Regions from separate parts of the Acidovorax sp. BLS4 genome, predicted to be linked through region 1. Evidence: predicted binding sites of a transcription regulator. Region 1 holds the regulator's gene; the other holds the start of a gene.

Region 1 (4,209 bases):
TTAGAGGACATCCATGAGACTGATTCTTTTGGGCGCACCCGGCGCCGGAAAGGGCACGCAGGCCGCATTCATTTGCCAGAAATACGGTATTCCGCAAATCTCCACCGGTGACATGCTGCGCGCCGCCGTCAAGGCAGGCACGCCGCTGGGGCAGCAGGCCAAGGCCGTCATGGATGCGGGGGCGCTGGTCAGCGACGACCTCATCATCAATCTCGTGAAAGAGCGCATCGCACAGCCCGACTGCACGTCCGGCTTCCTGTTCGACGGATTTCCCCGCACCATCCCGCAGGCCGACGCCATGAAGGCCGCGGGCGTCAAGCTCGACTATGTGCTCGAGATCGACGTGCCCTTCGATGCCATCATCGAACGCATGAGCGGCCGCCGCTCCCACCCGGCCAGCGGTCGCACGTACCACGTCAAGTTCAACCCGCCCAAGGTGGAAGGCAAGGACGACGTGACCGGCGAAGACCTCATCCAGCGCGAAGACGACAAGGAGGCCACCGTCAAGAAGCGCCTGGATGTGTACAGCGCCCAGACCCGTCCGCTGGTGGAGTACTACTCCAGCTGGGCCAAGGCCGATCCGGCCGGCGCTCCCAAATACCGCGCCATCAGCGGCACGGGCAGCGTGGAAGAGATCACCCAGCGCGCGCTGGCCGCACTGGCCGGCTGATTGCCGACTGAACCCGCACGGCACCTCGGCCGTGCCTGGAACGCCCCGCCCTCTGCGGGGCGTTGCCATTTCAGGGGCGCCGAGGCCGGGCGAGCAGATCGAGCAGCAGGCTGATGCGGGCCTTCACCGGGCTCAACCCCTCCGAGTGGGGCAAGGCGTCCCCCGGCTTGGGCAGCACCCGGCCCAGCGGGCAGCGGGTGGCCACGCGCACTTCCACACCGCTCTCGTGCGCGCGCTCCAGCGCCTTGGCCAGGGCATGGTGCAGCGTGCCGTTGCCCGTCGCCGCCACCACGAGGCCATCCACGCCGTCCAGCACCAGCAGGTCGACGATGCGGCCGTCGGCGCCGACGTGGTTCATGAGCACCTCCACCCGCGGCCACAGGTAAGTGTTGGCGATGTGGTGAAGCGCATCCAATCGCGGAACCGAAGGGGCCGGCCAGCCATGGGCCAGGCGAACCGCGCCCTCCTCCACCCAGCCCAGCGGCCCGGCGTCTCCTGAACTGAAGGCATCCACGCGATAGGGGTGCACTTTCTGCACGTCGCGCGCGGTGTGGATCGTGCCTGCCACCACCGCCAGCACCCCGCGCGCCCCGGGCGTGGCCGCTACCGCCACCGCATCGAGCAGATTCTGCGGACCGTCCGGCGCGATCGCCGTTGCCGGCCGCATGGCGCAGGCCAGCACCACGGGGCGTTCGGCAGTGTCCAGGACCGAGTCCAGGAACCACGCCGTCTCCTCCAGCGTGTCGGTGCCGTGCGTGACCACCACCCCGCGCACATCGGGATCGGCCAGCAACTGCGTGCAGCGGTGGGCCAGTTGCCGCCATACGGCGAAATCCATGTCCTTGCTGTCGATCTGCGCGATCTGCTCGGCTTCGATCCGGCCACGGGCCGCCTGCGCCAGCCCAGGAATCGCCTCCAGCAACTGCCCCACGCTCACCTGACCGGCGGTATAGCCGATGTTGTCTCCGGCCTTGGCGGCCTTGCCCGCGATGGTTCCGCCGGTGCCCAGCACCACGATTTTTCCTGTGCCCACTTGCACGCTCCAAAAAACTGGTTAAAAATACAGTGACTGGATTAAAAAACAGGCCTCTACCTGCCTATCCGTTCAGCACCGGAGTCACTCATGTTCGACAGTCCCAAGCTCACCGCCCGCCAGCAGCAGATCCTCGATCTGATCCAGACCGCCATCTCCCGCACCGGCGCGCCCCCCACCCGGGCGGAAATCGCCGCCGAGTTCGGCTTCAAGTCCGCCAATGCGGCCGAAGAGCACCTGCAAGCCCTGGCCCGCAAGGGCGTCATCGAACTGGTCAGCGGCACATCGCGCGGCATCCGGCTGCGCAGCGACACGGTGCGCTCCATCAATGCCGCCCGCGGCACCCAGTTCAACCTGCCCATGCCGGGCCTGTCGCAGCTGTCGCTTCCCCTGGTGGGGCGGGTGGCGGCAGGGTCGCCCATTCTCGCGCAGGAACACGTCGACCAAACCTACAGCGTGGAGGGCAGCCTGTTCCAGCACAAGCCGGATTACCTGCTCAAGGTGCGCGGCATGTCCATGCGCGATGCGGGCATCATGGACGGCGACCTGCTCGCCGTGCAATCCACCCGCGAGGCGCGCAACGGCCAGATCATCGTGGCCCGGCTGGGCGACGACGTCACCGTCAAGCGCCTGCGCCGCACGGCCACCGCCATCGAGCTGCTGCCCGAAAACCCCGACTACCCCGTCATCACCGTGCATCCGGGCGAGCCTTTCGAAATCGAAGGGCTCGCAGTGGGCCTGATCCGCAACACCATGCTGATGTAGCCCGCTGCACACCGCCGCAGGTGGCGGGCGTCTGGCGGCCAGGGGCAAGAAGCCCTGGTCAGCCAACCCTGCGGCAGTGTGTTTTTCCTCGGCAATCCTGCCTGTGTTCAACCCCCTCGCACTTCGCTGGAGTTTTCACATGGGATTTGCCCTGCTCGCTTTTTCTTCCTTTTCGCAACCGCTGAATGCTTTGGCGCGGTGGCTGCGCGCGCCCGCCTGCCGCCCTCCGCGCCAGGACCGCAGGGCCGTCGCAGGCCAGCCAGGCGGCGGCGCCAGCGGCAGAGGCACGGTGCATGCCGTGGCCCCAGGCCTCCATGCCGACGCCATCAGCCCGTCCGCCACGCGGCCGGCTGCCATCGAACCGCTGCCATGCACCGCCTTGGAAAGTGCGGCGGCAGAGGGCCTGCCGTGTCCTACAGCGCTCGCCCCCCTGCCACGGCGCTTCGTGGTGGTTCGGCCGCGGCAGGCACCGCCCGACCAGCCCTTTTCAGCATGTCCCCCCACACTGGCGACAACCCCGTCTGCACGGTCATGGCCCAGCACCAGCGCCAATGACAGTGGGGCATTTGCGGGTTGCAGCCGCCCCCGGCCTGCTGCGCGCCCGCTGCGGGTGCTGGATCGCCGCGGCCCCGGTGCGGCGGCGCGCGTGCTGATCTCCGGCCGCATGGCCGATGTGTGCGCGGAACTGGACCGCCTCGTGCGGGCCGAGGCGGCCTTGCAGGCGCCCCATTGAGGCCGCACATCCCAGCCGCAGCCCGGCAACCCTGAAGCACCCGGAGGTGCCTGGTGGGTGCCTGGTGGGTGCCTGGTGGGTGCCTGGTGGGTGCTCGGGGGAAGCCGCTCCGCGATGAATGGGGCCGAGCAGGGTTGGGCAAGTCTTCCACCATGGGTCCCCGTGCCCCGCCGCCCACCGTGCCGATGTCGATGCGAAGCGCCGCGCAGCCTGGCTGCCGGCCTCAACTGTTGAGTTGCGCCCAGAGCTTGTCCAACCGCTTCACGCTCACCGGCTGCGGGGTTCGCAGCTCCTGGGCGAAAAAGCTCACCCGCAACTCTTCCAGCAGCCAGCGCAGCTCCTGCATGCGTGCATCCACCGCGCCCTTGCGTTCGGCCACCAGGCGCCAGTAGCGCTGCTCCTGCGGGCGCAGTTCGGCCAGCTTGGTGGCGTCGCGCGCCGGATCGGCGCGGTATTTGTCCAGCCGCAGCGTGATCGCCTTGAGGTAGCGGGCAAAATGCGCCAGTTGCGCCCACGGTGCCGCAGCCAGGAACGCCTTGGGCATGAGGCGCTGCAACTGCTGCTGCGCGTCCTGCACGGCTTCGGGTGCGTTCTTGGTGTCCTTGATCTTGCGCGCTGCGGCGGCGTACTCCAGCAAGATCGTGCCGGCGAGCCGCGCGACCTCGTTGGCGATCAGGGTGAGCCGGCCGCGTCCCTCGTCCACCCGGCGCTTGAACGCGGTCTCATCGGTGGGCAACGGGTCGAGCAGGAAGGCCCGGTCCAGCGCCACGTCGATGATCTGGCTGCGCAGTTCTTCCTGCGTGCCCAGCGGCATGTAGGCCACAGCCATCTTCTGCAGGTCGGGAATGTTCTTTTCCAGGTACTTGAGCGCGTCCTTGATCTGCAGCGCGAACAGACGGCGCAGGCCCGCACGGTGCCGGGCGGCGGCCAGTTCGGGCTCGTCGAACACCTCGACGGTGACGGCATCGCCACCGTCGATGAGCGCGGGAAAGCCGATCAGCGTCTGGC
Region 2 (4,209 bases), 1.3 Mb from region 1:
TGTCGGCGGTGCGCGACGGCGCGCAGCACCCGGACACCGTGGCACTCAAGCGCACGGCGGCCGATCTGGTCTGGGCCGCCAGCGCCAAGCCCCACCGGGCGGACCGCGCCAAGGTCATCCAGAGCCTGCCGCCGCTGCTGCAGCACCTGCGCCAGGGCCTGGCGCTGCTCGGCGTGAACGGGCCGGAGCAGGATGCGCAGGTGAAGGTGCTGACCGACACGCTGGCCGATGCCTTCCTGTCCAAGACGGCGTCCATCCCGCAGGCGCACATCGATGCCATGGCGCGTCGCCTGGCCAATCTGGAGGACTACATCAGCGATGCGACGCTGGGCGAAATGCCGCTCAACGCCGACAACATCGAGCTGATGCTGGGCATCGATGCCTCGTCCATCCACGTGATCGCCGACAACGGCGCGCCCGTGGAGCCGGGCATGGTGGCCTGGGCGCAGGAGCTGCAGCCCGGGGCCTGGTTCACGCTGGACCACAACGGCGCGTCGGCGCAGGTGCAGTACGTGTGGCAAAGCCAGCGCAAGCAGCTGCACCTGTTCGCCGCGCCCGATGGCAGCAGCTACCTGCTGCAGCTCAAGCGCCTGGGCGCCTACCTGCAGTCCGGCCTGCTGGTGGCGCAGGAAGAGGAAGCGCTCACGATGCGGGCCACGCGCGACGCGCTGGCCAAGATCGACGCCAACCCGGAACGGTTGCTGGACTGAGCCAGCCGGCCTCGCGGGCCCAGGATCGGCGCGGGCCCGGAATCAGCGCCATCAATCGCCGTCGTCGTCCCCGCTGCCGTCGCCCCGCACCACGCGGCGCACGATGTCGCCGGCAAAGCCCCGTGCGGCCATGAAGCGCATCTGGCGCGCGCGCTCCTGCGGCGTCTCGCCCGGGGTGCCGAAGCGCTGGCGCCACACGGCCTGTGCGCGCTCCAGCTCGGTGGCGCGTAGGCGCTCCGCGGTGGCGCGCACCAGGGCGTCGTCCAGTCCCTTGCCACGCAGCTCCTGCACCAGGCGCTGCGTGCCCAGGCGGGCGGCGCGGCGGTTCACCACCGAATCGGCCACGCGCTGCGCGCTGATGAAATCCTTGGCCTGCAGGTCGTCGAGCACGGCGTTCAGGTCGTCGCCTTCCTGCACGTGGCGGGCCAGCTTGGTGGCCAGTTCGGCGCGGGAGTGTTCGCGCTGTGCCAGCAGGCGCAGCGCCCGGCCCTTGAGCGAAAGCGTCGCAAATCCCATGGTGCTATGACAGTAGAAGCGTCCAGCGCCTGTCAATCAAGCGCTGGAGCCGGGCATGGCCTGCAATCGGCCAAGGCTTACTTCTCGGCCGCTTCCTTGGCCGGGGCGGCGGCGGGGGCTTCCAGGCTGGCGGGCAGCAGGGCGATGCCCAGGCTCTCGCGCACCTTGTTCTCGATCTCGCGGGCGAGGTCGGCGTTCTCGCGCAGGAACTCCCGCGAGTTGTCGCGGCCCTGGCCGATCTTCTCGCCGTTGTAGGCGTACCAGGCGCCGCTCTTTTCGATGATCTTCGCGTTCACGCCCATGTCGATGATCTCGCCCTCGCGGCTGATGCCCTCGCCGAACAGGATGTCGAACTCGGCCGTTTTGAACGGCGGGCTGACCTTGTTCTTCACGACCTTGACCTTGGTCTCGTTGCCCACGGCCTCGTCGCCCTTCTTGATCGTGCCGGTGCGGCGGATGTCCAAACGCACCGAGGCGTAGAACTTGAGCGCGTTGCCGCCCGTGGTGGTTTCGGGGCTGCCGAACATCACGCCGATCTTCATGCGGATCTGGTTGATGAAGATGACCATGCAGTTGGTCTTCTTGATGGTGGCGGTGAGCTTGCGCAGCGCCTGGCTCATCAGGCGGGCCTGCAGGCCGGGCAGCGCATCGCCCATTTCGCCTTCGATTTCGGCCTTGGGGGTGAGCGCGGCGACCGAGTCGATCACGATCAGGTCCACGGCGCCCGAACGCACGAGGCTGTCCACGATCTCCAGGGCCTGCTCGCCGGTGTCGGGCTGGCTGATCAGCAGATCGGACAGCTGCACGCCGAGCTTCTGGGCGTATTGCACGTCGAGCGCGTGCTCGGCATCGACGAAGGCGCACTGGCCGCCCTGCTTTTGCATCTCGGCGATCACCTGCAGCGTGAGCGTCGTCTTGCCGGACGATTCCGGGCCGTAGATCTCGACCACTCGGCCGCGGGGCAGGCCGCCCACGCCCAGCGCGATATCCAGGCCCAGCGAGCCGGTGGAGACGACCTGGATGTCCTCGATCACCTCGCCTTCGCCCAGGCGCATGATCGTGCCCTTGCCGAACTGCTTTTCGATCTGGGCCAGCGCGGCCTGTAGGGCCTTGGCCTTTTCGGTGTTGACGGGCTGGGCGGGGTGGGTCCCCTTGACGGCGAAGTCCATGGAAAGTCCTTGAAAAACAATGGGTTGGGGTGTGTCTGTCCGGCTGTGGGTAGTCACAGGCTGGATGCTTGAACAGTAGTTTATGCGAGCCGTCTCGGCGCGTAAACGGTGTTTTAAGTCAGTTTCCCTGACAATGTGCCATGGCCGAAACCCCACCTTCTCCCCCCCTCGACGATGGCTGGCGCCAGACCCACCTGGGCCGCCTGCTCGGGCATGCCATGCGCCGGTTCGATGCGCGGGTGCTCGAACTCATGGCCCACAACGTGGAAGTGCCGCTGGCGCTTTCCAACCTCGCCGCGCGCGATCAGGTGAGTGCGGCGCACGTCCACATCACGCGCCACCTTTCGCTGGATGGCGACCGGCTGACCGATCTGGCGCAGCGGGCCGGCATGACGAAGCAGTCGATGGCCGATCTGGTGGACCAGTGCGTCGCCTGGGGCCTGGTGGTGCGGGAACCCGACCCGCGCGATGCCCGGGCGCGCCGCGTCTGCTTCACTGCCGCGGGCTTGGCGTGGCTGCAGGCGTTCCGCGACGCGGTGGCGCAGGCGGAAGCGGAATTCCGCATGGAGGTGGGCGACGAGGTCGCCACGGTGGTGGCGATCGGACTGGAAGCGTATGCGGAAGGCGACGGTCTGTCAGGTTGAAAACTGCAAAAATGATACAAATGACATCGCATTTTTGCCATTTTTTGCGCTGCGGATTCCGATTTAAGCCTCTTCTAAGGTATCTAAAAGTTAATCGAGATACCAAACGCAATAGATGGTACTTATCATGAACCTGCACAACCTCCGCATTGGCGCCAAACTGGCGCTCGCCTTCAGCGTTACCACGCTGATCACCGTCGCCCTGGCCTGGATGGCCTGGGGCCAGATGCTGCGCATCAACGCCAGCGCCGAAGACCTGGCCACGAACTGGCTGCCCAGCATCGAGGCCATCGGCAACGTGCGCATCGCCGCCAACCGCCTGCGGCGCACCGAGAGCGAGGCCTTCCTGCCGACCGACCAGAGCAACCTGAACAAGCTCAAGGAAGAGCTCAAGGTGCGACGCCAGCAACTGGCGGAGGCCGAGGCCGTATATGCGCCGCTGGTCAATCCGGGGGAAGAGCGCAAGGGCTACGAGGCCTACCAGGCCCAGCGCGACCAGTACCTCGCGGTGCAGCGCCGCATGCTGGACCAGCCACTGCAGGCGCACGATGAAACGCTGCGGATCTTCTTCACCGATTCGGAAAAGGGCTTCGATGCCATGGCGTCCACGCTGGGCGAGCTGGCCCGCGTGAACCGCCGAGGCGGCGACGCCGCGCACGACGATGCGGTGGCCACGTTCCACCGTGCGCAGACCACGCTGCTGGCCCTGCTGATCGCTGCGGTGGCGATCGCCTCGGTGCTGGCCTGGTGGATCACGCGGCACATCACGCGGCCGCTGGCCTCGGCCGTCGAAGTGGCGCGGGGCGTGGCCGCCGGCGACCTGACGATGGACATCGCCGTGCACGGCAAGGACGAGTCCGCACAGCTGATGCAGGCCCTGAGCGACATGCGCGCCAGCCTGGCGAGCGTGGTCGGTGCCGTCCATGGCAGCGCCGAAGGCGTGGCCGCGGCCAGCTCGCAGATCGAGCAGGGCAACCAGGACCTGTCGGCCCGCACCGAACAGCAGGCCTCGGCCCTGGAAGAAACCGCCGCGTCCATGGAGGAGTTGAGCTCCACCGTGCGCCAGAACGCCGACGGCGCCCAGAAGGCCAGCCAGCTGGCGGCGGATGCGTCCACGGTGGCGCAGCGCAGCGGCGACGCGGTGGAGGTGATGGTGGAGACGATGAAGAG

Evidence for each region. Region 1 encodes LexA, which represses DNA repair genes until DNA is damaged. Its sites were predicted from a motif close to ACTGTATNNNNATACAGT; they were not measured.
Region 2: the regulator LexA is predicted to act here: its motif matches at 2,455-2,472, upstream of recA (recombinase RecA).

Annotation. Positions count from the first base shown of each region.
Region 1 covers NZ_CP136797.1:1,437,157-1,441,365, reverse strand. The annotation lists gene adk (adenylate kinase) at 14-670, shown strand; gene R1Z03_RS06580 (asparaginase) at 741-1,709, opposite strand; gene lexA (transcriptional repressor LexA) at 1,794-2,468, shown strand; gene R1Z03_RS06570 (hypothetical protein) at 3,079-3,201, shown strand; gene hrpA (ATP-dependent RNA helicase HrpA) at 3,425-4,209, opposite strand, start outside.
Region 2 covers NZ_CP136797.1:2,745,188-2,749,396, forward strand. The annotation lists gene R1Z03_RS12690 (DUF1631 family protein) at 1-710, shown strand, start outside; gene recX (recombination regulator RecX) at 762-1,226, opposite strand; gene recA (recombinase RecA) at 1,304-2,395, opposite strand; gene R1Z03_RS12705 (MarR family winged helix-turn-helix transcriptional regulator) at 2,536-3,039, shown strand; gene R1Z03_RS12710 (methyl-accepting chemotaxis protein) at 3,167-4,209, shown strand, end outside.